3 regions of the Actinoplanes sp. NPDC051388 genome follow, and region 3 is predicted to be linked to each of the others. Evidence: riboswitches for the same ligand, from Rfam matches in the RefSeq annotation. Region 3 holds a riboswitch; each other region holds the start of a gene.
What was found. Region 3 has a riboswitch for cobalamin ahead of ACZ6TI_RS39095 (ribonucleoside-diphosphate reductase subunit alpha). Riboswitches for the same ligand answer to the same signal wherever they lie in the genome.
Positions count from the first base shown of each region.

Region 1 (9,769 bases), on a different contig from region 3:
ATCCTCGGCCGCCGGGCTCCACGGCGCGGCCGAGAGGGCGGGCGCGGATCGCGCGACCGCCAGCACCGCCTCGAGATCGACCGCGGCCGCGATCAGGTCGGCGAGCGCGGCGACCGACGCCAGGGCCTCGGCGCGGCGTTCGGCGGCCGGGACCAGACCGAGATGCCGGGACGGCGCGGCCACCGCATCGGCGCGCCGCAACGCGCCCAGCACCGGCGTGCCGACCTCCTCGCAGGCGTCGCGCAGGATGCCCTCGTGCCGTTCCGAGCCGACCCGGTTGAGGATCACCCCGGCGATCCGCGCGTTGCCGAAGCTGCGGAAGCCGTGCACCAGCGCGGCCACCGACCGGCCCTGCGCGGCGGCGTCCACGACCAGCAGCACCGGCGCTTCGAGCAGCGCCGCCACCTGCGCGGTCGAACCGGTCTCGCCGGCCCCGGTGCGCCCGTCGTAGAGGCCCATCACGCCCTCGACCACGGCCAGCTCCGCGCCCGCCGAGCCGTGCGCGAACAGCGGCCCGATCAGCTCCTCGCCGCACAGCACCGGGTCGAGGTTGCGGCCCGGCCGGCCCGCCGCGAGCGCGTGGTAGCCGGGGTCGATGTAGTCCGGCCCGACCTTGAACGGCGCCACGGTCAGGCCGCGGGCGGCGAAGGCGGCCAGCAGCCCGGTCGCCACCGTGGTCTTGCCGTGGCCGGAGGCGGGCGCGGCGATCACCACCCGCGGGACGCTCACCACTCGATGCCCGCCTGGCCCTTGCGGCCCGCGTCCATCGGGTGCTTCACCTTGGTCATCTCGGTGACCAGGTCGGCCGCGTCGATCAGGTCCGGGTGCGCGTCCCGCCCGGTGATCACCACGTGCTGGGTGCCCGGCCGGTTCCGCAACGTGTCGACGACGTCCGCGACGTCCACCCAGCCCCACTTCATCGGATAGGTGAACTCGTCCAGCACATAGAACGCGTGCGTCTGCGCGGCCAGGTCGCGCTTGATCTGCGCCCAGCCCTCGGCCGCCTCGGCGGCGTGGTCGCGCTCGGTGCCCGGCCGCTGGATCCAGGACCAGCCCTCGCCCATCTTGTGCCAGGTGATCCGCTCGCCCAGCGCCTTGAGCGCCTTCTCTTCACCGACCTTCCACTTCGGACTCTTCACGAACTGGAAGACGCCGATGTCCCAGCCCGCGCTCCAGGCCCGCAACGCCATCCCGAACGCCGCCGTCGACTTGCCCTTGCCGTGTCCGGTGTGGACGGCCAGCACGGCCTGCCGGCGGCGCTGGCGGGTGGTGAGCCCGTCGTCGGGAACGACCTCGACCCTTCCCTGCGGCATCAGGCGGCTTCCAGGGCGTCGAGCGGCACCAGGTCGGCGTCGAGCGCGGCGGCGAGCCGACCGGCCAGGCCGAGCCGCACCGGCCCGGACTCGCAGTCGACCACCACGGCGGCCACCCCGGCCAGGCTCGGCGCGATCAGCGCGGGGTCGGGCCCGCTGGTCGCGCGCCCGTCGGTCACCACGATCAACAGCGGCCGCCGTCGTGGATCGCGCCGTCGCTCGGTCGCGATGGTGGTCACCGCGGCCCGCAAACCCAAGGCGAGAGGGGTACGCCCACCCGTGCGCAGAGTCGCCAGCCGGAGCACCCCGACCTCGTGGCTCGACGTGGGCGGCAGCACCTGCTCGGCCGTCTTGCCCCGAAACGTGATCATGCCGACCCGGTCCCGGCGCTGATACGCGTCCCGCAGCAACGACAGCACGGCCGTCTTCACCACGGTCATCCGCTTGCGCGCCGCCATCGAGCCGGACGCGTCCACCACGAAGAGCACCAGATTGGCCTCGCGTCCGACGTGCACCGCCTCGCGCAGATCGCGCGGCTCGACCGTGCGCGATCCTCGGTGGATCGCCGCGCGCAGCGTCGCGGGCAGGTGCGGCGCCCCGGCCAGTTTGCCGACCGGCTCCCGCGACCCGGTGACCCGGCCGCGCCGCGCGCGAGACGGCGACCGCCGCCCGGCGTGCCCGGCCACCGCGCCGCGCTTCGCGATCGTCAACGTGCGGGGCCGGTAGGCGGGCCCGGCCGCGGCGGGCGCCGCGACCGGCACCGGCTGCGGGTCGTGGGCCGGCTGCTGGTCCTGGGCCGGCTGCTGGTCCCGGACCGGCTGCCCGTCCTGTTCCACCTGCTCCTCGGTCCGGTTCGTTCCGTCGCCGCTCTCCGGCGGCGGGCCGTCGGACGGCTCGGGCCCGTCTCCCCCACCGGGCGGTGGCGGCGGCGGGGGCGGGTCCTCGTCGTCCTCGCCGTCGCCGGCCGCGTCGAGCGCGTCTTGCAGCTTCTGCTCGTCGCTGCCCGGCGGGTCCAGCGGATCCTTGCGGCGCCGGTGCGGCAGCGCCAGCCGCGCCGCGTCCTGCACATCCTCGCCGGTCACCCGGTTTCGCCCGTGCCACGCGGCCAGCGCCACCGCGCAGCGCGCCACCACGATGTCCGCGCGCATGCCGTCCACCCCGTAGGCCAGGCAGACCCGCGCGATCCGGTCGAGCTCCGCATCGGGCAGCAGGACCGACGGCGCCGCCGCGCGGGCCGCCGCGATCCGGGCCGCCAGCTCGGCGTCCGACCCTTCGAAGCGGGCCGCGAACGCGACCGGATCCGCCTCGTAGGCCAGCCGCCGGCGCACCACCTCGGCGCGCTGCTTCGCGTCCCGGGGCGCGGTGACCGTGACCACCAGGCCGAACCGGTCGACCAGCTGCGGGCGAGGCTCGCCCTCCTCCGGGTTCATCGTGCCGACCAGCAGGAACCGGGCGGCGTGCTTGACCGACACCCCGTCGCGCTCGACGTGTGCCCGGCCCATCGCCGCCGCGTCCAGCAGCAGGTCGACGAGGTGGTCGGGCAGCAGATTGACCTCGTCCACGTAGAGCGCGCCGCGATGCGCGGCGGCCAGCAGACCCGGTTCGTAGGCCTTGACGCCGTCGGCCAGCGCGCGCTGGATGTCCAGGGTGCCGACGACACGGTCCTCGGTGGCGCCGACCGGCAACTCCACGAGCGTCGCGGGCCGTGGGCCGTGCGGGGCGTCGGCGTCGTGCGGGCCGTCGGGGCAGTCGGCGTCCGGCGCGCCCGGATCGCACGCGAACCTGCACCCGCGCACCACCTCGACCTCGGGCAGCAGGGCGGCCAGCGCCCGCACCACAGTGCTCTTCGCGGTGCCCTTCTCGCCGCGGACCAGCACCCCGCCGACGGCCGGGGAAACGGCGGTGAGCAGCAACGCGAGGCGCAGATCGTCGAGGCCCACGACGGCCGAGAACGGGTACGGCGGCAGCACGGTCATCCCTTCCGGCGGGTGTCCACGCCCGCGCTCCGGTGCATCGAGCGGCTGGAGTTCCTGACTCCCGGGATCAGCAGGATCCCCGGTCACAGTGGCGGGACCGTCCCGGATTCGCACCGGGTTCCTCCACTACCGCTCGACCGCCACTCAACCCGACGGGAAGGTGCACCGTCAATGTGATGCGTTCGCGACGCCGTCTTCCGTCTGTTTTCCGCCGCGGGTCGACACGGCCTTCTCGGTGCCGGGCAGCGGCTCGGGCGCGATCTTGTCCAGCTCGGCCACCAGATCGGCCACGGCCAGCGCGGACCGCTCGATCAGCGGCCGCATCCGGCGGTAGAGGGCGGCGTTGTCTGGGTCGGGCACTGTCGGCTCGGCGATCTTGACCAGCGCCGCCGCCTGATCGAGGTCGGGCAGGTCGCCGAGCGCGTGCCAGCCGAGCAGGCAGGCGCCCAGCCCGGTGCCCTCCGGGGTGTCCGCGATCGACACCGGCAGGTCGAGCGCGGCGGCCAGCACGCCCACCCACAGCTCGGAGGCGACCGCGCCGCCGGTGGCCCGCACCTCGGTGAGCGGGAAGCCCTCGGCGGCGAACGAGTCGCTGACCAGCGCCAACTGCTGGCACACGCCCTCGACCGCGGAGCGCACCAGGTGCGGCCGGCCGTGCTCGCGGCGCAGCCCGATATAGGCCCCGCGCATCCCGGCCCGCCACCAGGGCGCCCGCTCGCCCAGCAGATAGGGCAGGCAGAGCAGGCCCTCGCTGCCGGGCGGCGCGGTCTGCGCCTCGGTGAGCAGCGCGGCGTCGGTCTCGTCGGCGTCCTCGCCCTCGGCGGCCGGCCGGGCGAACCCGCCGGCGAAGCTCTGCCCGGCCCAGCGGATCACCGAGCCGGCGTTGTTCACCGCGCCGCCGACCACCCAGCGGTCCTCGGTGAGCGCATAGCAGAACAGCCGGCCGGCGGCGTCCGCGGTCGGCGCGTTCACCACCGTGCGCAGTGCGCCGCTGGTGCCGAGCGAGACCGCGGCGACGCCGGCCGGAGTGGCGCCGACACCCAGGTTGGCCAGCGGGCCGTCGGCGGCGCCGATGATCAGCGGGGTGTCCCGGGGCAGGCCGGCGGCGTCCGCGACCGATGGCTTCAGGGTCAGCTTCGTGGTGGTCGGGACCACCTCGGCGAGCTGGTCGGCCCGCACGCCGGCGATTTCCAGCGCTTCCGGGTCCCACTGCCGGGTGTGGATGTCGTAGAGCCCGGTGCCGGAGGCGATCGAGAGGTCCACCAGGAACGGCGCGTCGGCCACCGCGGCCAGCACCAGCTCCTTGACGCCACCCCAGCGCGGGGTCTCGCGCAGCGTGTCCGGGTCGTTCTCCCGCCACCAGGCCAGCTTGGTGAGCGGCGACATCGGGTGCACCGGGGTGCCGGTGCGAGCCTGCAGCGCCTTCGCCCGCCCGGCCAGCTTCTCGCTCTGCCCGCCGGCCCGGCCGTCCGCCCAGGTGACCAGCGGGCCGAGCGGGCGACCGGCGTCGTCCATCGGCACCAGCGCGTGCAGGAACGCGCTCAGGCTGACCGCCACCACCCGGTCGCCGCGCCCGGTGCACTCCGCGGCCACGTCGACGATCGCCTTGACGGCGGCCTTCCAGAGCTGGTCGGGGTCGAGCTCGGCGCGGCCCGGCGCGGGCACCGACAGCGGGTAGTGCACGCTGGTCAGCGCCCGCAGCTCGCCGTCCAGCCCGGCGGCGACGCCCTTGGTCGCGGTGGTCCCGGTGTCGATCCCGATCACGACGTCCATGGTCCGACCCTAATCGGGCAGGGCCTCCACCGCCGGTCGGCCGCCCCGGGTGACCCGCAGCGACGAGGCTGCCGGCGGCAGCAGGGCGGCGTCGCCCTGCACCGGCAGCCAGTCGCCGTTGCCCACGCGGTAGGCGAGGCTCGCGCTCTCGGTCGCGACCACGAAGCCGCGGTCGCCGGGCAACCGCACCCGCAGGCTCGCCGGCTGCGCCGGGTCCCCTTCGGTCACGCCGAAGAAGAACGACTTGCCGCCGAGGTAGGCGTAGGTTCGGACGGTGCGCTTGACGGCGACCGTCTGAACCACGAACGGGCTGCCGCCCGGCAACGCGCCGGTGATCCGCCAGGTGATCACCTCGGGCGGCACCGGGAAGCCGAACCGGTCGTGATAGTCCTCCCCCACCGCCGGGTCCCAGTCGATATCGACGCGGCCGAGCTGCCGCACGATGGTGGGCATCGGATCGGTTCGCACATTCGTGATCGTGGTGACGTTCGCCAGCCCGGGACCGCCGTCGCCGCCGGAGCGCAGCGCGATGGTCATGCCGCCGGCCTGCGCGGGCACCCTGGTGACCGAAGCGCCGTCGCGGAAGGTGAGCCGCGTGAACCTGCGATCGGGCCGGCCCTCGTCGTCCCAGCGCAGCTCGGGCGAGTAGTCCACCGGCCGCCCGTCGTCGATCACGACCAGCACATCGCGCCGCGGCCCGGCGAGGAAGGCGCGGCTGTGGTCCGACGCGGTCGACAGTCCCTCGAACGAGGCCTTCCCCAGGCGGCCGTCGACCCGCTCGAGGAACCCGATGATGCCGAACTCCTGCACGCCGGCCCCGGGCACCTCGCGGATCGGGATGCGCTGCGCGACCAGGGCGACCGGCCCGGCCGGTGTCTGCCCGGCCCACGCCACGTGCGGCGGGCCCACCGTGCGGACCTCACCGATGTCGGCCGGCCAGGCCGCGCGGACCTGCCGGAGGAAGTCCTTGTCGCCCGCCAGGTCGCCGCGGGTCGGGAGGTCGAGCAGGTCCGAGGCCGGCGGCACCGCGTCCGGCCCGCCGGGGTGCCAGCGGATCGCGGCCGCCGAACCCGCGACCGCGGCCGCCAGCCCGGCGCCCAGCACGGCACGGCGGCGGACCACCCGGCGGTGTCCACCGGCCCGCACCCGGTCGAGCAGGTCGGGCGGCGCGTCGAGGTGCCCGGTGGCGCGCTCCAGCGCGTCGCGGACGTCGAGATCGGTCATCGCAGGCTCCCCTCGTGGATCCCCAGGGACGTGCGCAGGCGGGCGAGGCCCCGTGAGGCGTTGCTCTTGACGACGCCCTCCGAGCAGTCCAGGGCCTTGGCCACGTCCGCGATCGGCAGGTCGTCGAGGTAACGCAGCACCACGGCGGCCCGCTGCCGGGGTGGCAGCTCGCGCAGCGCGTCGAGCACGGCGGCGCGGATCGCCACGTCGTCGCTGTGGTCGCGCTGCGGCACGTCGTGATGGTCGAGCGGCGTCTCAGGCCGGCGGCCGCGGCGGCGCCAGCGGTTGGTCGAGCGGTTGACCAGGGCGCGGCGGGCATACGCCTCAGCGGAGTCACCGATCCGGCGCCAGCGCACGTACATCTGCTCGAGCACCTCCTGCAGCAGGTCCTCGGCGGCGTGCCGGTCCCCGGTCAGCAGGTAGGCCACCCGCAGCAGTCGTGTGCTGCGGGTGCGCACGAACTCGTCGAAGTCGCCGCCCACCGTCGCCCTCCCCCGTTGTGTCACTCTCCAGGACACCGGGCGGGTCAGGAAGGTTGCAGCAGTTTCGCGTACCCGTCCCGGAGGTCTTCCCAGCCGTGGTTCTTCGCATCCTGGCCGCGGATCACGCCGACCGGGTCGCCGTCCAGCAGCCGGCCCAGGACCACGACGCAGAGGTGCCAGCCCGCGGCGACCATCGGCTCGATGCCCGCGTTCGGCGAGCTGTGCCGCAGGGTCAGCCGGGTGCCCGCGCCGACGGCCTCCAGCTCCCACCGCAGCCGGTCCTCGCCCCAGGTGTATTCGAGCAGGCGCGGCTCGTCGGCGGCCAGCACGGTGGCCGGCAGGTCGGTGCGCTCGTCGCCGTCCACCATGGTCAGCGTGGTGTCGCCGGTCGCGCCGAGCGGTCGCGCCGCCGCGAACGGCGCCCACCGGTCGATCTCCGCCGGGTCGGTCAGCGCGGTCCACACCCGCTCGGGCCGGTGCCGCAGCTCGCGCACGAAGATCAGGGTCCAGCCGTCGTCCGCCGGGACGACGGTGGCGCCGCCCGGCTCGCCAAGATCCAAAGACATGATCACTCCAGTCAGGGGTTGCGGTCGAGGTGACGCTCGAGCTGGTCGAGGTGCCGGCTCCACAGCTCGCGGTACGGCCGCAGCCACGCGTCGAGCTCCTGGAACGGCCCCGGCTCGAGCCGGTAGAGACGCTGCTGGGCGACCGGCCGGGCACTCACCACACCGGCGTCGCGCAGCACCCGCAGATGCTTGGACACCGCCGGCTGACTCATCCGCAGCTCGGCGACCAGCCCCGCGACGCTGCTCTCGCCTGCCCGCAGCACCTCCACGATGCGCCGCCGGGACGGCTCGGCCAGCACGGTCAAGGAATCCAGCGCCATGCCCCGAACATGCCAGGTCAGTTATATAACTGTCAAGGCATGCTGGGTCGTGACATTCTTCGAGGGTGCGGGTGCTGATCGTGACCTCGGGGTCGATGGGCGACGCGGCCCCGTACACCGGTCTGGGTCGTGGTCTCCGCGAGGCCGGCCACGACGTGGCGGTGGCTTCGCACGCGCCGTTCGCCGCCGCCTTCGAGGCCGCCGGCCTCCCCTTCACCCCGATCCCGGGAGATCTCCGCGAGCTGCTCACGCGGGCCGTTCCGGGCACCGGCCCACGCGCGCTGACCCGCCTGCTGCGCCTGGCCCGGCCGCTGATCGCCGACCTGGGCGCCGGCATCGCGGCCGCGGCGGAGGCGTTCCGCCCGGACGTCCTGCTGCTGTCCACGCTGGTGGCGCCGCTCGGCTACCAGGTGGCCGAGGCGCTCGGCATCCCGTGGGCCGGGGTGTTCCTGCAGCCGATCGCCCCGACCGGCGACTTCGGCTCGGTGCTGCTCGGCGGCCGCTGGATCGGCCGGCGCGGCAACCACGCGGTCACCGCCCTGGCCGGCCGGGTCAGCCAGGTGCTCTATGCCGGCCCGGTCCGCGACCTGCGCCGCGAGCTGGGCCTGCCGCACGAGCCGATCGGCAGCCTGCGCGCGTGGCAGGACGGCGGCCGGCATCCGACGTTCCACGGCTTCAGCCCGGCGGTGGTGCCGCGCCCGTCCGACTGGCGCCCGCAGCTGCGGATCACCGGCTACTGGTGGCCGGCGCGATCGCCCTGGGAGCCGCCCGCCGGCCTGAGCGACTTCCTGGCGGCCGGGGCGCCGCCGGTGTTCATCGGCTTCGGCAGCATGCGGCCCGGCGCGGACCTGTCCGGCGTGATCCGCGAGGCGGTCCGGGCGGCCGGCGTCCGGGCGGTGGTCCAGGCCGGTTGGGCCGATCTGGACCCGGCCTCCTCCGCCGAGGTGCTGACCATCGGCGAGGCGCCGCACGATCGGCTCTTCCCGCTGATGTCGGCCGTGGTGCATCACGCCGGAGCGGGCACCTCGGCGGCGGGTCTGCGCGCGGGGGTTCCGGCGGTGCCGGTGCCGGTGCTCGCGGACCAGCCGTTCTGGGCCGGCCGGCTGCACGCGCTGGGCGCGGCCACCCGCCCGATCCCGCTGCGCCGCCTGACGTCCGGGACGCTGGCCGCGGCCCTGACCGAGGCCACCGGCAACCCGCACCGCCGCGCCCGCGCGAGGCACCTGGCCGCCGTTCTGGGCGCCGAGGACGGCGTCGCTCCCGTCGTGAGCTGGCTGGACTCATTGCACTGAGCACAGTGGAACCCGGCTGCGCTGCCATGGATAAACGTTTGCCATAGCGCAAACAGGTCGCGCCGTGTGACCCGTTCGGCAATGCGCTCACCATCTTGAATTTCTCGGCGGCGTCCCCACCCTCCACTGTGGCGTTTGACACTCTCTGATGACTTCATTCAGTGATCACGGGGGAGGCAGTGAGTGAGTAAGTCCATGCTGTTCGGCGCCGCGTTGCTGGCCGCGGCCGCCGTCATCGTGCCGGTCTCCGGACCGGCCGCCGCCGCACCGGCGCCGGACCGGCCGAAGTCCAGGTCCGCCGCGCCGAGCCAGCCCGGTTCGCCCCGATCCGGCGATCGGATCGCGCTCGGGCCCAGCAAGGGAACCGTGCCGTTGATGGCCGGGCCGATCTCCACGCCGAAGGGCACCGGGCCGGAGAACAGCGCCACGTTCACCTCGTTCGACGTCACCGACCGGGTCAAGATCCAGGTCAACGCCGGGTCCGGCAACCTGCTGATCCGCACCACCGATCTGGTGCTGCCGGGCGTCTCCAGCAACCATGTGCTCGGGGCCGCGTACAACAGCCTGCTGGTCGGCAGCGACATCGAGATCGGCGCGCACGGGCGCGGGTGGCGGGCCCGGGCGGGCGCCGACGTCAAGCTGATCAAGGCCGACGACAACTCGCTGACCTATGTCGCCGCGGACGGCGTGGTCGGCCGGTTCACCGTCAACGGCACCGGCTACGACACGCCGAAGCAGTTCAAGGGCACGCTGACCAAGAACGGCGACGGCTGGAAGTTCACCGAGAACGAGGCCGGGCGCAAGCTCTTCTTCACGTCCGCCG
Region 1 is NZ_JBVJIP010000027.1:86,116-95,884, forward strand. Features, by position in the region: gene ACZ6TI_RS43855 (cobyrinate a,c-diamide synthase) at 1-732, opposite strand, end outside; gene cobO (cob(I)yrinic acid a,c-diamide adenosyltransferase) at 726-1,313, opposite strand; gene ACZ6TI_RS43865 (VWA domain-containing protein) at 1,313-3,289, opposite strand; cobalamin riboswitch at 3,316-3,438, opposite strand; gene ACZ6TI_RS43870 (gluconokinase) at 3,458-5,062, opposite strand; gene ACZ6TI_RS43875 (hypothetical protein) at 5,072-6,286, opposite strand; gene ACZ6TI_RS43880 (SigE family RNA polymerase sigma factor) at 6,283-6,768, opposite strand; gene ACZ6TI_RS43885 (SRPBCC family protein) at 6,813-7,334, opposite strand; gene ACZ6TI_RS43890 (ArsR/SmtB family transcription factor) at 7,346-7,654, opposite strand; gene ACZ6TI_RS43895 (glycosyltransferase) at 7,720-8,946, shown strand; gene ACZ6TI_RS43900 (RHS repeat-associated core domain-containing protein) at 9,130-9,769, shown strand, end outside.
Region 1: it holds a riboswitch for cobalamin, as region 3 does, so the genes downstream of both, ACZ6TI_RS43865 (VWA domain-containing protein) here and ACZ6TI_RS39095 (ribonucleoside-diphosphate reductase subunit alpha) in region 3, are expected to answer to the same signal.

Region 2 (9,769 bases), on a different contig from region 3:
CCTGCCCCGGAGCGGGAGGCGTGTCACAGGGCGCGGCCTTGGCCAACGCCGGCACAGGCGTCACCACCACGGCGACAGCCGCCAGCCCAGCCAGCACCCGACCCGCCACGCCACTCCCCGTCCCCAACTTCGCACCGCCCCGTCCGCCCGCACCATCACCGCCAGCCGTGCGCGGCCACCACCAGGCACGGCTCAACAAACCCAACCCGACAGCGATCCGGCTGAATGTTACCGAGTCCCACCCCGGCCGCGATGTCCCCCGCATGCCGCACGACCGTGTCAGTAACCGCCGTCATCCCGGCCGGCACCACCCATGTGCTGCCCGGCTCGATGACGATCGCCAGCGTCCCGGTGAGCGGCGCGGCGGCGACGACACCGGGCTCCGGGCGCCGGTCGCGGTAGTGACCTGGCCGCAGGCAGGAGTGCGCGGGTGCCGGCTGAGGCCGCCGCCGCGAAGGTGAGCAGCAACCTATCCACATCCGCCGCCGTTGTGCGGGCCAAGATGGTCTGCGGTGCACCGCCTTGCCGGAAGGGTGAAGCCATCGGGGCTGGGCGGGCCGGGGCGCGGAGTGCCGGGTGGCGGTGTGGGTTTGGCCGGCGGACCAGGACCGAGGCATCCCGCGTGGTCGGCTTGACCGGCGGCGTCCGAGGAAAGCGTCGACGCCGACCGTAGCCGGGATGCCGTCCCTCATTGCGGCAACTCACCCAGATTCCGGCTCGCTCAAGACATTTGTTGCAGGCTCAGCCTGCCCGTGAAGCGCCTCGCGCTGTTGGCCAAGCCCAAACAGACCTTACGAGCCAAACCAAATCTTGATGTGGGTGTCGTTGATTCCTTTTTGTTTTTAGGTCTGGTTTAGGGTGACTCGAGTGACCGACCGCACGCCGCGTAGAGCGTCCTAGGATGTTAATTGTCGCTCGTCGAACGTGTCCTGCCCTCCGAGTGTCCACTCCCGACTGATTTCTGGCGGCCGGAAACACCAAGTCTCGTTGCCGCAGGCTTCGAGTGAAGTGGGCTCGACCCCGCCACCTACGTCCGATTTCGCGCGGAACTGATCTGGTCGGGGCGGCGGCCGTCGGTCCATTAAGGTCGGTGGCATGACGCGAGCCCTCACCGCCAGTGCCTTCGACTCGCTGCGCCTGGATGCCGTGCGCGACCTCGAAGGGCTGCGCCGGGTATACGACCTGCCCGGCGCCGGGGCCGTGCGCAAGCAGATGACCGAGCTCACCGAGCAGACCCGGCGGCTGGTCGGTTGCGCGTCGCTGGTCCTGGTCGCCAGCGTGGACGCCGAGGGCAACTGTGACGTCTCCCCGCGCGGCGGCCCCGCCGGGTTCGTCGCCGTTCTGGACGAGCGGACGGTGGCGATACCGGACGCGACCGGCAACAAGCGTCTGGACAGCCTGCAGAACATCGTCGCCACCGGGCGTGCCGCGCTGCTGTTCATCATCCCGGGGCGCCCCACGACGCTGCGGATGAACGGCCGGGCCTGCGTCTCCACTCGCCCCGAATTGCTGTCGCAGCTGACCGCCGTGGGTAAACCGCCGGCCAGCGCGCTGGTGCTGGGGATCGACGAGGTCTACCCGCACTGCCCCAAGTCGCTGCTGCGCAGCGGGGCCTGGAAGCCGGAGCAGTGGCTGCCGGCGGACGCCCAGCCGACGTCGGCCGAGGTGACGCTGGCCCAGCTGCGGATGCCGGAGCTGACGCTCGCCGAGATCGAGCAGGCGGAGGCGGACTCGCTGAAGTACCGGTACGAATAGCCGCCCGTACCGCGAACGTGCGGCCCTGGTGCTCAACGTCGGGCGTCTATAGGTTGAGGGAACCATCTGCGGCGGTGTGAGGGAAATCCGGTGGGAATCCGGTGCGGTCGCGCCACTGTCAACCAGCCCGCGAGGGCCGGTGAGCCAGGACACTCGCACGTCGCAGCCTGTCGACCGGGACGCGTCATCCCGTAGGGAGTAATCATGCCCAAGGCCACCACCCTCGCCGCCCCCGCGGTCTCCGCGCGGCTGCTCTGGACCGCGCTCGCGGTGACCGCCGCCCTTCTGCTCATGGCCTATCTGGTCGCGTTCGACCAGGGCGCCGTTTCGCAGGGCGGCATGTTCCTGCACGAGCTCATGCACGACGGCCGCCACCTGCTCGGCGTCCCGTGCCACTGACGGCCGGCGACCGCGCGCCCGGATTCGGCGCGATTCTGCTGCGTGGCCTGCTCGCGGGTCTGATCGCCGGTCTGCTGGCCGGGTTCTTCGCCTACACGGTCGGGGAACCGAAGGTGGATGCCGCCATCGCCATCGAGGAGGCGGCCGCGCCCGCCGCCGATCACCATGCGGACGCGCTCGTCTCGCGGGACGGGCAGAAGGGCGGGCTCTTCCTCGCCACCGCGCTCTACGGCGTGGCGATGGGCGGGCTGCTCGCGGTCGGTTACACGCTGCTGCGCCGCCGGCTGCGCACCACCGACGACACGAGAGCGGCGGTCGGGTTGGCGGCGGCCGCACTCGTCGGCATGGTGCTGGTGCCGTTCGTGAAATATCCGCCCAACCCGCCCGCCGTCGGCAATCCGGCGACGATCGACCAGCGCACCATCAGCTACCTGGCGATCCTGGTGATCGGCCTGGTCGCGGTCTGGGCGGCGGTGCTCGCCTTCCGCGCGGGCAAGGCCGAGTGGCAACGACTGCTCGCCGGACTCGGCGCGTTCCTCGTCGTGGTCGTCGTCGGATACGTGCTGCTACCGAACATCGACGAGGTGCCGGACACGTTCCCGCCAAGTCTGCTGTGGAACTTCCGGCTGTCGTCGCTCGGCACCCAGGTGGTGCTGTGGACGGCGCTCGGCCTCGGGTTCGGCGCGCTGCTCGCCCGCCGGCCCGCCCGCAAGCCGGTCACCGCCGGAGTGTGAACGGTCTGCGACTGGTCGCCGCCGCGGCCACGCCCGCCCTGCGGCAGGCGCTCTTCGGCGGCGACCACGATCTCGACGAAGGAGGCCGGAACGCGGCCGTCGCGCTCGGCCCCGGCTTCGGCCGGGTGCCGGGCTGGGTGGCCGCACCGTCCAGGGCCGCGCAGCAGACGGCGGCGGCGTTCGGCGGCCTGGCCACCACCGCGGCCCCGCTCGCCGACGTCGGTTATGGCGCCTGGGACGGACTCACGCTCGGCGACATCGACCCCGGCGACCTGCATCAATGGCTCAGCGACCCGGGGTACGCGCCACCCGGCGGCGAATCCCTGACCGCCGTCCGGCAGCGCGCGGGCGCCTGGCTGGACGCCCAGGCCGGCCGCAACCTCGCCGCGGTCGCCCACTCCACGGTGGTCCGCGCCGTCATCGCCCACGCCCTGCGCCTGCCCCCGGACGGCATCTGGGCGATCGAGGTCCCGCCGTTGGCCGTAGTCCGCCTGACCCACCGAGCCGGCCGGTGGCACCTGTCACTCGGACAGCACTGAGCGCCCCCACCGCGCCACCACCGAGAGCACCGGCTCACGCCCGGCGAACATCGCCGACCAGTCCCGCTCGTCATAGCCCCGGCGGCCGGTGCGCGGCGTACGCGCCGCCAGCAGCATCCGCGGCGCCAGCCAGAAATACTTCGCCGCCCCGGTCGTCATGACCGCCCGCCGCGCATCGAACCCCACGCCCCGCGAATAGCCGTCGATCACCGCCTCCAGCACGTCCGGCAGCCGGGACACGTCCATCAACCCGTCGAAGAACGAGTCCAGGGCCAGATTGGCGGCGTCCTCCCCCACCGCGCCCGGCCCGGCGAACGCCCAGTCGAGCAGAACAGGGCCGTTGTCCGTGAACACCAGATTCATCGGCCACACGTCGTGGTGGCAGAGCGTGCGCGGGAGGCGGTCGGCCGCGGCGAGCAGGTCGTGGCGGCGCTCCCACAGCGTACGCAGATCGGCTCTCAGAGACGGCGACCACGCACCCAGCGCGACCGGCGCGTCCCAGTCCAGGTCGTCCGGCACCGGCTGGGCGAGCGTGTAGTCGCGCAGCCAGTCGCGGGCCAGCCACGGCTCCGCCGACAACCGCACGTTTCCGAGCCGACGTGCCACATCCGCCAGATCGTCGACCGAGCCGGACGGCCCCGGGCGGCCGGCCACCCACTCCAGCCGCAGCTCGGTCCGCTCCGGGCCCGGCACCACCGACAAGAGCCGCGGCGCGGGCAGCTCGGGAAAGACCGAGTGCGCGAAACCGCTGGTGTACGCCAGTTCCTCACGCCGCCAGTAGTTCCAGTGCCCCGGATCGTCCGACGCCGCGAAATGCGCCGCCGCCCCCTCCCGACGCCGCGTCGCGACCTTCAGAACCGTGGACCCGTCCCGCCAGATGCCGCCCGTGACCTCGTTCGCCGCGTTGTGTGGCAGGGCCTCCACCTGGACCACCTTTCTTTTCGGTGCTTTAGTCGATCACCATGGAGGACGTCGACGTCATCGAGGACCCGGCCGCCGCCGAGGTATCGCTCGACCCTATTCGCAGCAGACTGCTGGCCCTGCTGACCCAGCCGGGCTCGGCCACGATGCTCGCCGCTAAAATCGGTCTGCCGCGCCAGAAGGTCAACTACCACCTGCGCACGCTCGAGAGCCACGGCCTGGTCCGGCTCGTCGAGGAGCGCCGCAAGGGCAACGTCACCGAGCGGATGCTGCAGGCCACGGCCGCTTCCTATGTCATCTCCCCGGCCGCCGCGGCGGCCGTCGCCCCCGACCCGGCCCGGCACCCCGACCGGCACTCCGCCCGCTGGCTGCTCGCGGTCGCCGCCCGCCTGGTCCGAGACGTCGGCGCGCTGCTCACCGGCGCCGCCCGGGCCAACCAGCGAGTCGCGACCTACGCCCTGGACGCCGAGATCCGCTTCGCGTCGGCCGCCGACCGGGCCGCGTTCGCCGCCGACCTCACCGCGGCGGTCGACCGGCTCGCCGCCGAGTACGACAAACCGGACGGCCGCCCGCATCGAGTTGTAGTCGCGGTGCACCCGGCGGCTCAGTGAAGTTGCGACCCTGCCGATCAGGTTTGCGTGGCGCAGCAATGGGCACTGGCCGGCAACGTCGTCATCGCCGTCGCATACTCGGCGATCTGCATGGCGATCCTGGTGCCGGTGGTGCGCGCGGGACAGCTGCGCACCAACCGCCTCGCCGTCGCCACCGCGCTGATCTTCTTCAGCTGCGCCGTCGGCCACGCCTTCCACGCCGCCATGTACTGGCGGGCCGGCTACGACCAGCTCGGCATGCACCACGTGGCCGGCTGGAGCCTCTGGCCCACTGCCGTCTGGGACGTCCTCACCGCACTGGTCGGCATCTACTACTGGACCCTGCGCCGCGGCTACGGCGTGCTGCTCGGCGGCACCGGCGCCCTGTTCGTGGACGCCGGCGCCGAACAGCGCCGGCACGACATCGAGCTGCGCGAACGCGTCTCCGAGGGCCGCGCCGAGGCCGAAGCCGAACGCGACGCCCAGGCCGCCATGCTCGGCGCGATCATCGCCAACAGCCAGTCGCTCATCTACGTCAAGGACCTGGACGGCCGCTACCTGCTCGCGAACACCACGTTCGAGCGGGCCTTCAGCCTCGAACCCGGCCAGATCATCGGACAGACCGACGACGTCGTCGACCCGGTGCTCGGCGCCGTCTGGCGGGCCGCCGACGCCCGCGCCCACAACGGCCCCATCCACGTCGAGGAAACCGACAGCCGCGGGCGGATCTACGAGAGCAACAAGTTCCCGCTGCACGACGCCCACGGCGAGCTCTACGCGGTCTGCGGCGTCTCCCTCGACGTCACCGACCTGCGCGAAGCCACCCTGGAGGCCGAGAAATCCCGGGACGAGGCGCTCGCCCAGAGCCGGGTCAAGAGCGAATTCCTGGCCACCATGAGCCACGAGATCCGAACCCCGATGAACGGCGTCCTCGGCCTGGCCAGCCTGCTGATGAGCACCGAACTCGACGCCGGCCAGCGCCGCTACGCCACCGGCATCCACACCGCCGGCAACGCCCTGCTCGGCGTCATCAACGACATCCTCGACTTCTCCAAGATCGAGGCCGGGAAGATCGTCCTCGACGAGCACGACTTCGACCTCGCCGCGGTGCTCGCCGACACCGCCGCACTGATCGCGCCGTCCGCCGACGAGAAGGGCCTCGCGCTCGTCACCCGCCGCGGCGCCGACCTGCCGGTGATGGTCCGCGGCGACGGCGGCCGGGTCCGGCAGATCCTGATCAACCTGGCCGGCAACGCGGTCAAGTTCACCGGTCGGGGCAGCGTCACGCTGCGCGCCGACCCGGTCGTCACCCGGCCCGGCGCCGACGCGGTCGTGGTGCGCTTCGAGGTCACCGACACCGGCATCGGCATCCCGCCGGAGGACGCCGAGCGGCTGTTCGAACCGTTCACCCAGGCCGACGCGTCGACCACCCGCACGTACGGCGGCACCGGCCTCGGCCTGGCCATCAGCCGGCAGCTCACCGAGGCGATGGGCGGCACCATCGGCGTCGACAGCGAACCCGGCCAGGGCAGCACCTTCTGGTGCGAGATCCCGTTCGAGACCGCCACCGGCTCCACCTGCGGCACCCCCGCCGCGGGCAGCGGCCTGCGCATCCTGATCGCCGGCACCGGCCCCGACCGGCAGGAACTGGAGGAGGACCTGCGCCGCTGGCAGATGGCCGTCACGACCAGTGACACCGCGGCCGCCGCCCTGCGCACCCTGCGTGATGCCGCCGCGCACGGCCGCCCCTACGACCTGCTGCTCCTCGACGCCGACCCCGGCGACGTCGACACCACCGGCCTGGCCCGCCTGGTCACCGACGACCCGGACATCCCGCCGGTGCACATCATCGTGCTCAACGAGAACGCCCCGGCCGGGGACGACGGCGCCGGCACGCCCACCTACCTGCCCAAGCCGGTGCACCGGTCGGCGCTCTACGACCTGCTCGCCAAGAGCATGGCGGCCGTCGTACCGGTGCCGGTCGCCACCAAGCCGGTCGCGACACCGGCCGGCCGCGGCACGATCCTGCTGGTCGAGGACAACGACATCAACCAGATGGTGGCCACCGGCATCCTGTCCAGCCTCGGCTATCGCGCGGATGTGGCGGGCGACGGCGTCGAGGCCTGCGAGATGTCCGCCCGCCGCGACTACGACGCGATCCTGATGGACTGCCGGATGCCCCGGATGGACGGCTTCACCGCGACGGACGAGATCCGCCGCCGCGAGGCCGGCACGAAACACACCCCGATCATCGCGATGACCGCCAGCGCGCTGGTCGCCGACCAGGACCGCTGCCTCGCCGCCGGCATGGACGACTACCTGGCCAAACCCGTCAACCCCGCCGAACTGGATCAGACGCTGGCCAGGTGGATCGGCGCCGGCTCGCCGCCGACCCGCCCCTTCCCGGTACGCACGGCGGCCGACCCGATCGAACGCCGTCTGCACGAATTGGCCGGAGACGGCACCGAGCCCGAACGCGCCCTGGTGCGCCGGCTGGTCGACTCGTTCCTGGACCGCGCCCCGAGACACGTGGCGGCCCTGGACGACGCCTTCCGGGCCGGCTCCCTGACCGACGTGGAGGACGAGGCGCACACCCTCAGGGGCGCAGCCGGCAACATCGGCGCCGCCGCCGTGCAGGAAGTGTGCGCCCGCATCGAGGACGAGGCCCGCGCAGGCCGCCTGCACACCGGCGTCGGCGACGACCTGCGCACCCTGCACCTCGAGCTCGACCGGGCAGCCGAGCGCCTACAAGAGGCCCAGACCACAGCCTGACCCCCACCCGGCGGGTCGTCGTTTGACTGCTCCCCCGACTGATCTCCGCCTGGCCGGCCACGGCGGGTGGTTCGCGGATTGCTTCCCCGACTGACCTCCGCCTGGCCGGCCCACAGCAGGTCGTCATGGACTGCTTCCCCGGCTGGCCGCCCGTCTGGCTGGCCACGGCCGGTAGTCGCTGGCTCCTTCCCAGCCTGACCTCCGCCTGGCTGGCCGCGGCGGATCGTCGGAGATCGCTTCGCTGCCTGACTTTCACCTGGCCGGCCATGGCAGGTCGTCCTGGATCTGTTTCACAGCTCGACCTTCGCCCAGCCGACACGGCAGGTCGTCGTTGCTCCTTCCAAGCTCGACCTTCGCCTCATTGGTCGCGGCAAAGCCTTGGTGGGTCGTCGTTGATTCCTGCTTGTTCTTGGCCCGCGCCGAGCGACCTGGCGCACGTCGCGTAGAGCGTCCTAGGATGTTCGTTGCCTTGGGCGTGGCGGGGGCGTCGGCGGGGCGGGCGGGATTAGGTTCTGGAGCGATGGATGAGACTGTCGCCACGCTCGCGGAGACCCGGCCCTGCGCGCACTGCGGACGTCCGGTGCCGCAGCGGGCCTCGGCGGGACGGCCCTTCCGCTATTGCCGGGACAACGACGGCGAGTGCCAGCGCGCCTCGCGCAACGTGCGGATGCGGCACCGCGCCTCCCCCGGCCTGGCCGGAGAGGTGGCCCGCACCTGGGAAGCCGTCGACCGGCTCGACCAGCTGGTCGGCACGCTCACCGAGGCCCTGCACGAGGAGATGTCCCCGGCCGGCGTCGAGCGCCAGATGGCCGATGTCCGCGCCGAGACGTCGCGGGTGGTCGCCGCCGCGCACGCCGACCGGGACGAAGCCCGCCGCGAAGCCGACCAGGCCGCGGAGGCCACCGCACTGGCCAACCAGCGCGCGTCGGCCGCCCTGGTCGAGCGGGACGAGGCCCGCGGCCGGGCGGAGGCGGCCGACGAGGCTGCGGCGCAGGCCCGGCGGCTCGCCGACGAGACCGTGGCCGACGCCCGTCAGGCGGTGCAGCAGGCCGAGGCCGAGGCTCAGGTCCTGGTGCAGGCGGCTACCGCGGAAGCACGGGCCGCGGTGGAGGCAGCGAACGCGGAAGCACGAACCGCGGTGGAGGCAGCGAACGCGGAAGCGCGTGCCGCGACGGAGGCGGCAGCCGCTGACGTGCGGCAGGCGCGGGTGGAGGCGGACGAGGCGCTGCGGGCCGCCACCGCGGCCGAGGCGGCGCGGACCCGAGCTGAGGCCGACCGGGATGCGGCCACCGAGAGTTTGACGACGGCAAGGGCCGAGATCGAGGCGGTGCGCGGCGAGGCCGTGGCCGCCCGCCGGGACGCCGAGAATGCCAAGCACGAGGCCGAAACCGCGCGGCGCGATGTTGAGAACGCGCGGCGCGATGCGGATGACTCTGAGCGTGCGGCGATCGCCGCCGGCCAGGCCGCTCGGGTTGCCGAGCAGGCACTGGACGCCGCTCGTGCCGACGCCGAGGTGGCCCGCAAGGACGCCGCCACCGCCGTGCGGGAACTGGACGAGCTGCGGAAAGCCGCCGACGACGAGGGGCGGGAACGGGAGCGTCTGCGGCGTACCGTCGGTGATCTTGAAGCGACCGCCGAGCGCGACCGGAAGGCCTCGGCCCGGGATATCGCCGACCTCGAGCGGCGCCTGACCACGGCCCGCGCCGAGGCGGACGCGGCCAACGACCGCGCCACGCAGCTCTCCTCGCAGATCGGCGACCTTGCCGCCGCGCTGGCCGCCCTCGGCGGCCCAGCCCGCGAAGCAGCCGGGAGCACTCCGGCACCGCGGGCGTCCGCCGACCGCCGTGCCTAGCTTCGACGGCAGCGCCACCGACCTCGCGCAAGCGACCGAGACAAGCGATCGCAGGGCGCGCACCGGCGTTGCGCCCGGGCGTCGGACGCGAATCTTGCGCAAAGGCCAGGCCCACCCCGATGAAAGGCCGATCGGAGCGCACACCACCATCGAACCCAGGCCCGCGACGAGAACCTCGCGCCTGCACTCGGGCCCATCCCACCGGAA
Region 2 is NZ_JBVJIP010000005.1:70,092-79,860, reverse strand. Features, by position in the region: gene ACZ6TI_RS14600 (hypothetical protein) at 277-402, shown strand; gene ACZ6TI_RS14595 (MSMEG_1061 family FMN-dependent PPOX-type flavoprotein) at 1,096-1,755, shown strand; cobalamin riboswitch at 1,789-1,930, shown strand; gene ACZ6TI_RS14590 (CbtB domain-containing protein) at 1,960-2,154, shown strand; gene ACZ6TI_RS14585 (CbtA family protein) at 2,145-2,888, shown strand; gene ACZ6TI_RS14580 (histidine phosphatase family protein) at 2,885-3,427, shown strand; gene ACZ6TI_RS14575 (phosphotransferase) at 3,410-4,351, opposite strand; gene ACZ6TI_RS14570 (helix-turn-helix domain-containing protein) at 4,390-4,959, shown strand; gene ACZ6TI_RS14565 (hybrid sensor histidine kinase/response regulator) at 4,987-7,710, shown strand; gene ACZ6TI_RS14560 (coiled-coil domain-containing protein) at 8,231-9,562, shown strand.
Region 2: it holds a riboswitch for cobalamin, as region 3 does, so the genes downstream of both, ACZ6TI_RS14590 (CbtB domain-containing protein) here and ACZ6TI_RS39095 (ribonucleoside-diphosphate reductase subunit alpha) in region 3, are expected to answer to the same signal.

Region 3 (9,769 bases):
CGGCGATCCGAGTCTTCACCGCCGCCCACCGCTCGGTCTGACCGACCGAGGCGCCCCACAGCTCGGGGTGCAGATTGCCTTGTGCGGCACGGGTTTCGGCGAATGCGGGGTGCGGGCCGAAGCGCTCGGCGAGAACGGTGGAGGCTTCGAGCGCGGTCAGGAAGATCTCTTCCTGTACGCGGGTGGACAGCTCCTTCGCCGCGGTGGAGTCGAACGGCAGCCGCAGCTGGAAGAACGCGTCCTGCAGGCCCATCAGCCCGAGCCCGACCGGCCGCCACCGCGGGTTCGAGGCCGCCGCCTGCTCCGACGGGTAGAAATTGATGTCGATCACCCGGTCCAGGAAGGTGATCGCGGTGCGGACCGTGGCCCGCAGCCGTTCCCACTGCACCCCGTCCGCGGTGACGTGCGCGCCGAGGTTGATCGACCCGAGGTTGCAGACCGCGGTCTCGTCGTCGCTGTTCACCTCGAGGATCTCGGTGCACAGGTTGGACAGGTGGATGGTGTTGCCGGGCGCGCCGGTCTGGTTGGAGAGCGCGTTGGACCGGTCCTTGAAGGTCATCCAGCCGTTGCCGGTCTGAGCCAGGGTGCGCATCATCCGGCCATACAGATCGCGGGCCTTGACGGTCTTGACCGCCTTCTTCTCGGCCGTGCGATAGGCCTCGTCGAAATCGTCGCCGAACAGGTCCGGGAGATCCGGGGCATCCGACGGGTCGATCAGCGACCAGTCCGCATCAGCCTCGACGCGGCGCATGAACTCGTCGGGGATCCAGTTGGCGAGGTTGAGGTTGTGCGTCCGGCGCGAATCTTCGCCGGTGTTGTCGCGCAATTCGAGGAACTCCTCGACGTCCGGGTGCCACGGCTCCAGATAGACGCAGGCGGCGCCCTTGCGACGGCCGCCCTGGTTGACCGCCGCCACGCCCGCGTCGAGCGTCTTGAGGAACGGCACGATCCCGTTCGACCGGCCGTTGGTGCCCCGGATCAGGGCGCCCCGGCCGCGGACCCGGGACCACGAGATGCCGATGCCGCCGGAGAACTTCGACAGCTTCGCGACCTGGTGGTAGCGCTCGTAGATCGAGTCGAGCTCGTCCCGCGGCGAGTCGACCAGGAAGCACGAGGACATCTGGGTGTGCCGGGTGCCCGCGTTGAACAGAGTCGGTGAGCTGGGCAGATAGGCGAGCGACGACATCAGCCGATAGAAGCCGATCGCCTCGGCCGGCGACTGCGACAGTCCGCACGCGACCCTCAGCAGCCAGTATTGCGGGGTCTCGACCACGAGCCGCGACGACGGGTGGCGCAGCAGGTAGCGGTCCGCCACGGTGCGCAGGCCGAAGTACTCGAACCGCAGATCACCCTCCGGGTCGACGGCGTCGTCGAGCTTGCGGGCGTGGCGGGCCACGAACGCGGCGGTCGGGTCGCCGATCAGGCCCTGCAGGTGCGCGTACCGGATGGACTGGCTGAAGCTCGCGACCTCCTGGCCGCGCACCTCCTTCTCCACGAAGGCGGCGAGCAGCCGCGCCGCCAGACGTGAGTACTGCGGCTCCTCGCCGATCAGCTCGGCGGCCGTCTGGATCGACAGTTTGTCCAGCTCGGCAGTGGTGGCGCCGTCGTAGAGGCCGCTGATCGTCCGGGTCGCCACCCGCAGCGGATCGACCTCGTCCAGGTCGGCGACCCACCGCTCGACCGCCCTGACGATCTTGTTGACGTCCACCGTCTCGGTGTTGCCGTCGCGCTTGCGAACTTGCATCCGTCCCCCTCGTTACGGGCGCGCAGGGGGACGCCGCCGGACGCGGTCGTCCGGCTGATGGCGTCGGCCGTCCCACGCGGCCATCGACCGCCGCACGCGACGCGTGCGGCGCGCTGGCAGGTCTTCGGACTCGCGGGCGTGACCTGTCGGTCGCCTACTGGCCGTCGCTTCCCAAGCTCGCGCTCAGTGCTTCATGACGGCGGTCGTTCCCACTCACCGCTGCGGGGCAGTCCCGGTTTCGCACCGGGTTCCCTGTTGCCTCGACCACCGTGGAGCGATGATCGAACCAGCTGCGGGGCACACCATATATGGCCGTGACGGCTAAATGACAACACCAGATGGTGTGTCGGCGTGGCGGGCCGGCGAGACGTAAGCTCGCTCGATGGAGCTGGTCGAGCGAGAGCACTTCCTGCGGGCTCTCGACGATTATGCGGTCGACGCGGTGGCCGGCAGCGGGCGCTTCGTGCTCGTCTCCGGCGAGGCCGGGGTCGGCAAGACCGCGCTGCTGGAGGCTTTCCGCGAGCAGCGCGGCGACCTGCGCTGGTGGTGGTCCGCGTGCGACGGCAGCTTCACGCCGCGCCCGCTCAGCCCGCTCTTCGAGATCGCGTTCGGCGTCGGCGGCCGGCTGCTGGCCCTGAGCGGGGTGGACGCGGATCGGCGGGAGCTGTTCGCGGCGTTCCTGTCCGCTCTCGACGACCCGGGCGCCACCACCGTGCTGGTGGTGGAGGACCTGCACTGGGCCGACGACGCCACGCTCGACTGGTTGCGCTATCTGTCCCGGCGGATCGCCCGGACCCGGGCTCTGGTGGTGGTCAGCTACCGGGACGACGGGCCGGGGGACGTGGCGAACCTGCGTACGGTGATCGGTGAGGTGGCCTCCCATCGTGGCACCCGGCGCCTCTCGCTGGCGCCGCTCTCGCCGGAGGCGGTGCGCCGGATGGCCGGCGAGCGCGGGCGCGACGCGGACGAGGTGCATCGGCTCACCGGCGGGGTGCCGTTCTATGTGCAGGAGGTGCTCAGCGCCGGGCCGGGGGAGGTGCCGCGGACGGTCGGTGACGTGGTGGCGGCCCGCACCGCGGGACTGTCTCCGGCGGCGCGTCAGGTGCTCGGCGCGGCGGCGGTGCTCACCCGGCCGGGGGACGGGCCGATGCTGGCGGCGGTCGCCGAGCTGGACGCCGGCGCGGCCGCCGAGGCGCTGGACGAATGCCTGGACTCCGGCACGCTGGTCGGCGAGCCGGAGGCCTACCGGTTCCGGCACGAGCTGACCCGGCTCGCGGTGGAGCGGGCGATCCCGGCACGCCGGCGGTCGCGGCTGCACGCGCTGGCGCTGACCGCGGTGCGCGCCGGGACGCCGGCGGATCATGCCCGCCTGGCCCACCACGCGGAGGCGGCCGGCGCGACCGACGAAGCGCTGCGGCACGCCACGCTCGCCGCCGCGGACGCCGTGGCGCTGCGATCCAACCGGGAGGCCGCGGCGCAGTTCCAGCGGGCGCTGCGCTTCGCCGGCGGCAGCGACCCGGCGGCCCGCGCGGAGCTGCACGAGGGGCTGGCCACGGCGCTGGCGCTGACGGACCGCTGGGCGGAGTCGGCGGCCGAACGGGCCGAGGCGCTGGCGCTGCGCCGCGGACTCGGCGACCCCGTGCGGATCAGCGAGAACCTGCGCGGCCTGTCGCGCTGCCTCTGGCGGCTGTGCCGGGGCGAGGAGTCCGCGGCCGCCGCGCACGAGGCGCTCGCCGTCATGGCCGGCCGGCCCGCGTCGCCGGAGAAGGCGTGGGCGCAGTCGCTCCATGCCGCGGTGATCAGCGAGACGCATCCGCGGGAGGAGGCCCTGGCCGCGGCGCGGGAGGGACTGCGCCAGGCCGCGGAGGCATCCGCGCCGAAGGCGGTCGCATACAGCCTCAACAGCATCGGGATGCTGGAGCTGGCGGCCGGGCGGGACGGCTTCCCCGACCTGCTGCGCTCGCTGGAGCTCGCCGTCGAGCACGACTGGGAGGACGAGGCCGGCCGCGCCTATGCGAACCTGTGCCAGTCGGCGGTCGACCGGTGCCGGTTCACCGACTTCGAGAAGCACTACACCGAGGGCATCGCGTTCTGCCACGAGCACGACGTGACGACGTACGGCGTCTGCCTGCGCGGCACCCACGCCGCCGCCCTGCTGCGCACCGGGCGGCTCGCCGAATCGGTCGCCCTGATCGAGGAGACGCTGCGCGGGACGATCTCGCCGGTCAACCGGTTGGCGCTGCTCATTCCGCTCGCGGCGGCCCGTCTGCGACAGGGCGATCCGGCCGCGGACGACGCGCTGGAGCAGGCCTGGCAGCTCGCCGTCAGCGTCGACGAGCGCAGCTGGCCGCTGCGGGTGGCCGCGGTGGCGGCCGAGGCGGCCTGGCTGGGCGGGCGGCTCGACGAGCGGGTCGCCGAGGCCGCGGCGGGCTCGCCGGACGACGACGTGTGGCTGCGCGCCGAGCTCGCCGTCTGGCTGGACCGGCTGGCGGCGCCGGGCCCGCGCCCCGAGTCGCCGCCCGAGCCCTATGCGCTGGAGTTGAGCGGTGAGCACGAGGCCGCCGCCCGGTGGTGGCGCGAGGCGGGCTGCCCGCACGACGAGGCGATGGCGCTGACCCGATCCGCGCCGGCCGCCGCCCTGGACCTGGTCACCTCCATCGGCGCCGATCGGTCCGCCGCGCGGGTGCGGCAGATGATGCGGCGGGCCGGCGAGACCGTGGTCCCGCGTGGACCCCGCGCGGCCACCCGCGCCAACCCGCACGGGCTCACCCCACGCGAGGCGGAGGTGCTCGCGCTGCTGCGCGAGGGCCTGACCGACGCCGCGATCGCCGGCCGGCTCTACATCTCGGAGCGCACCGTGCACCACCACGTGTCCGCCGTGCTGGGCAAGCTCGGGGTGTCCTCGCGCGCCGCCGCCCGATCTGGGTAATCCGCCGCGCAACCTGGGCATCGACTGCCGATGCCCAGGTCAGAGCCGCATTCCTACCGTGACAGGGGTCCGCATCCGAACCCGGGAGGAACCTGTCATGCCGCTCTTCATGGACGTTCACCACATCGCCGGCGGAGTGTCCTTCGACGACGTCGCCGAGGCGCACAAGGCCGACCTGCAGGCGCAGGGTCGCTACGACGTGCAGTACCTCAGGTACTGGGTCGACGAGGCCGCCGGAAAGATCTTCTGCCTGGTCGACGCGCCCGACGCGGAGGCGGCGAACACCGTGCACCGGACCGCGCACGGGCTCGTCGCCGACGAGATCCACCCCGTGCAGGAAGGGGCCTGACGATGCGCCGCAGCATCCTTCTCGGCTCCGCCGCCGCCACGGTCCTGCTGGTGACCGGCACGATGTCGGTCGCCCGGGCGACCGAGCCGTCCGGCCTCGGGCCGGTCCGGGCCGCCACCACGGAGTTCCACAGCATCGCCGTCGCGGAACAGCGCGGCTATGCCCTGCTCACCGACGCGAGCGGGATCGCGTGCATCGACATGCCCGGCATGGGCGGCATGGGGGTGCACTGGGCCCGGTCCGATCTGGTCGGCGACGGCCGGGTCGAGGCGGTCCGTCCGGAGGCGATGGTCTACGCGCCCGGCCGCGACGGCACGCTGGTCCTCGCCGCCGTCGAATACGTCGTCCTCAAGGCCGACTGGGACAGCGCGCACCGCCGGCCGCCACGGTTGTTCGGCCACGAGTTCGACGTGACCGCCGCGCCGAACCGCTTCGGACTGCCCGCCTACTACTCGTTGCACGTGTGGGCGTGGCAGTCGAACCCGGCCGGCCGGTTCGCGATGTGGAACCCGCGCGTGACCTGCCCGGGAGCCGCACACCCGGCACACCTGCACGCGGCGGCCGGGTCGAACCGGCAGGACCTGCAGGACCTCAACGCCCTCAAGCGGAATCTGGCGGTGCTGAGCCGCGAAGGGCGGCGTGACCAGCCCGAGTAGGAGATCCGCAGGAAGTTAGGTTAGCCTCACCTGCATGGATGGGGTTGGTGCGCTCATCGGCGCGGAGCTCACGCTGGACTATGACGGCCGCACGGTCGTGCACGGTGCCGGCATCGAGCTCCGCGCCGGCCGTGTCGTGGCGCTGGTCGGGCCGAACGGCTCCGGCAAATCGACGCTGCTGCGGGCGCTCGCCCGGCTGCACCCGCCGCGGTCCGGCACCGTGCGGCTGCCCGACGGCGACGCGCTCTCGTTGCGCCCCAAGGAATTCGCGCGGAAGGTCACCCTGCTGACCCAGTCCCGGCCGACGCCGGGCGGGGTCCGGGTGCGCGACGTGGTCGCGTACGGCAGGCACCCGTACCGCGGCCGGTTCGGCGCCGGCGATGCCCAGGGTCCGGAGGTGGTGGACCGGGCGATGCGGCTCACCGGTGTCTCCGGCATGGCCGAGCGCCCGGTCGACGAGCTGTCCGGCGGCGAGCTGCAGCGCGTCTGGCTGGCCACCTGCCTCGCCCAGGACACCGGCGTGGTGCTGCTCGACGAGCCGACCACCTTCCTGGATCTGCGCTACCAGATGGAGATCCTCGACACCGTCCGCGAGCTGGCCGACGAGCACGGTGTCGCGATCGGTGTCGTGCTGCACGACCTGGACCAGGCGGCCGCCGTGGCCGACCACGTGGTCCTGCTGTCGGCGGGCGCCGTACGCGCCGCCGGCCCGCCCGCCGAAGTCCTCACCGCCGAGCTGCTCAGCGAGGTCTACGGGCTGCGGATCGAGGTGCACGTCGACGAGGACGGGCGCGTTCGCACGCAGCCGATCGGCCGGCACACCCACCGGCACGCCACCACCTGAATCACCACCAGAGGGGAACCCCTGATGTTCACAACCCGCCGCGCGTTCGTCACGACGGCGGCCGCGCTCACCGCGCTGGCCCTCGCCGCCTGCGGCACCACGGAGGAACCGGCCGGCACCGCCGCCCCCGGCCCGTCCGCCTCGTCCGGACCGGTCCAGATCACCGACGAGCGGGGCACCTTCACCCTGGAGAAGCCGGCCACGAATGTCGTCTCCCTGGAGTGGGGTCCCACCGAGAACCTGGTGGCGCTCGGCGTCAAGCCGGTCGGCCAGGCCGATCCCAAGGGCTACAACGACTGGGACACGACCGCGCCGATCGACCCGAAGACCCCGGACGTGGGCACCCGCGGCGAGCCCAGCCTGGACGCGATCATCGCGCTCGACCCGGACCTGGTCGTCACCACGACCGACCTGCCCGAGACGGTGATCGCGGAGATCGCCAAGCAGGTGCCGGTGGTGGCCCTGCTCGGTTCGAACGGGCCGGACCCGATCGGCTACATGCGCAAGTCGGTGACCACGCTGGCGCAGGCCACCGGAAAGGTCGCCGAGGGTGAGAAGCTGCTGGCCGACTTCGACGCCAAGGTGGCCTCGGCCAAGGCGCAGCTCGCCGCGGCGGGCAAGGCCGGCGCGCCGTACACCATGTCGGACGGCTGGCTCGACTCCGGCACCGTGTCGATCCGGATGTTCACCCCGCAGTCGTTCCTCGGCGGCATCGGCGTCGAGCTCGGCCTGCAGAACCAGTGGACCGAGGGCGGCGACAAGGTCTACGGGCTGGCCCAGACCGACGTCGAGGGCCTGACGAAGCTGACGAACAAGGACAACACCTTCGTCTACATCAGCAACAAGGCCGACAAGAGCGACGCGTACGTGGCGGCGCTCGAGAGCAACGCGATCTGGAAGGGGCTGCCGTTCGTGCAGGCCCAGCGGGTCAAGCGGCTCCCGGACGGCATCTGGATGTTCGGTGGCCCGCTGTCCGCCAACGCCTACATCGACGCGCTCGTCGGCGCCATCACCAAGTAACCGATCATGACCAGCCGCACCATCAGCAGCACGGTCGCACCGCCGCAACCGCGGGCGCAGACGCCGGCCCCGCGCCGCACGGTCGGGATCGTCGGCGCCTTCGCCGGCGCGGTCGTGCTGCTGGTGGTCCTGGCCACCGTGCACCTGACCCAGGGCACCGCCAGCCTCAGCCTCGGCGAACTGCTCGACGGGATCCTGCCGTGGGCGCGGCCGGACGACGCCCGGGCCCAGTCGGTCGCGATCCTGATCGAGAGCCGGTTCCCCCGGCTGGCCGCGGCGGTGCTTGTCGGCATCGGCGTCGGCGTCGCGGGCGCGGTGCTGCAGTCGGTGTCCCGCAACCCGCTGGCCGCGCCGGACACCCTCGCCGTCAACGCCGGCGCCTGGGTGGCCGTCGTGGCCGTGGCGGCGTTCGGGGTGACCCTGCCGTTCTTCGTCAACGGGGTGGTCGCCTTCGTCGGCGGGCTCGCCGCCGCCGGCCTGGTGCTGGCGGTGGCCCGTGGGGGCGCGTCCGGGCCGACCCGGCTGGTGCTGGCCGGTTCGGCGGTCGCGCTGGCCCTGCAGTCGCTGACCTATGTGCTGCTGATGCTCTTCCAGGTGAACACGCCGGGACTGTTCGGCTGGGGCAGTGGCACCACCGTGCAGTCCGGCACCCGGCAGGTCACCCTGGCCGCGCCGCTGATCCTGGTCGCGGTGCTGGCCGTGCTGCTGCTCGCACACCGGCTCGACGTGCTCGAACTGGGCGACGACTCGGCGCGGGTGCTGGGCGTCGACGTCCGGCGTACCCGGGTCGTCGCGGTCGTCCTCGCCGTGCTGTTGTCCGCGACGGCGGTGACCGTCGCCGGGCCGATCGGCTTCGTCGGGCTGAGCGCGCCGGTGATCGCCCGGCTGCTCGCCACCCGGGTGACCGGCCTCGGGAAACACCTGCTGCTGCTCCCGTTCGCCGCGCTGACCGGCGCGCTGATCGTGGTCGGCGCCGACGTGCTGCTGCGCGCGGTGCTGCCCGCCGAGCGGGCCATCTCGATTCCCACCGGCGTGGTAACCACGTTCGCCGGCGCGGTGCTGCTGGTCTGGCTGGCCCGCCGGCTGCGGTCCGGTGGCCCGGCGGCGGCGCCCGCCCGCGGCGCGCGCGGCCGGATCCGCAGCCGCGCCGCGATCACCGTGATCGGCGTGCTGCTCGGCGTCGGCCTGATCGCCGCGTTCATCGCCGCGCTGCTGCTCGGCGACCGGATGTTGCTGCTCGGCGACGTCGCCAACTGGTGGCAGGGCAACTCCGGCCGGGCGGTCACGTTCGTCCTCGACCAGCGCTGGCCGCGGGTGCTGGCGGCACTGCTGGGCGGCGCCGCGCTCGCCCTGGCCGGCATCGTCGTGCAGGCCGTCTGCCGCAATCCGCTGGCCGAGCCCGGTCTGCTCGGCATCACGCCCGGCGCCTCGGTCGGCGCGGTCGCGATGGTCCTGCTGCTGCCCGGCATCGGCGCGTGGCCGGTGATGGCCGTCGCGACGGTCGCGGCGCTCGGCACGTTCGCGATGGTCTACCGGCTCGCGGCCGGCCGCGGCCCGGCTTCCGACCGGATCGTCCTGGTCGGCATCGGCGTCAGTGCCGGCGCGGCCGCGCTTACCTCCCTGATCGTGCTGGTCGCCTCGCCGTGGAACACCAACCTCGCGCTGACCTGGCTGGCCGGTTCCACCTATGGCCGCACCCTGTCCCAGGTGTTCCCGGTGGCGCTGGTCCTGCTGATCGCGCTGCCGCTGACCCTGCTCGGCACCCGGACGCTGGACCTGGTGGCGCTGGACGAGGACGTGCCGCGGGTGCTGGGCGTGCCGCTGAGCCGGGCCCGGCTCGGGTTTCTATCGCTGGCCGCCGTGCTCACCGCGAGCGCGGCCACCGCGGTGGGCGCGCTGGCCTTCGTCGGCCTGGTGGCGCCGCACGCGGCTCGCGCGCTGGTCGGCGCCAACCACGCCCGGGCGGTGCCGGTCGCGGTCGCGCTGGGCGCCCTGCTGGTCTCGGTGGCGGACACCCTCGGCCGCACCGTCCTGGCCCCGACCCAGCTCGCCGCGGGTCTGGTCACCGCCCTGATCGGTGCGCCCTATTTCGTGCTGCTGCTCTGGCGCACGCGCCCGGCCTAGAGGTCCTTGACGAACACGATGCCGTCGGCCTCGGACGGGTGGGACAGCGGGGAATAGCCGTACCAGGGGGATTCGCGTTCTGCCGCGGCTGTCAGCATGCCGG
Region 3 is NZ_JBVJIP010000021.1:24,627-34,395, reverse strand. Features, by position in the region: gene ACZ6TI_RS39095 (ribonucleoside-diphosphate reductase subunit alpha) at 1-1,744, opposite strand, end outside; cobalamin riboswitch at 1,843-2,050, opposite strand; gene ACZ6TI_RS39090 (ATP-binding protein) at 2,127-4,673, shown strand; gene ACZ6TI_RS39085 (DUF4242 domain-containing protein) at 4,771-5,022, shown strand; gene ACZ6TI_RS39080 (hypothetical protein) at 5,025-5,678, shown strand; gene ACZ6TI_RS39075 (ABC transporter ATP-binding protein) at 5,713-6,522, shown strand; gene ACZ6TI_RS39070 (ABC transporter substrate-binding protein) at 6,547-7,542, shown strand; gene ACZ6TI_RS39065 (iron ABC transporter permease) at 7,549-9,666, shown strand; gene ACZ6TI_RS39060 (erythromycin esterase family protein) at 9,663-9,769, opposite strand, start outside.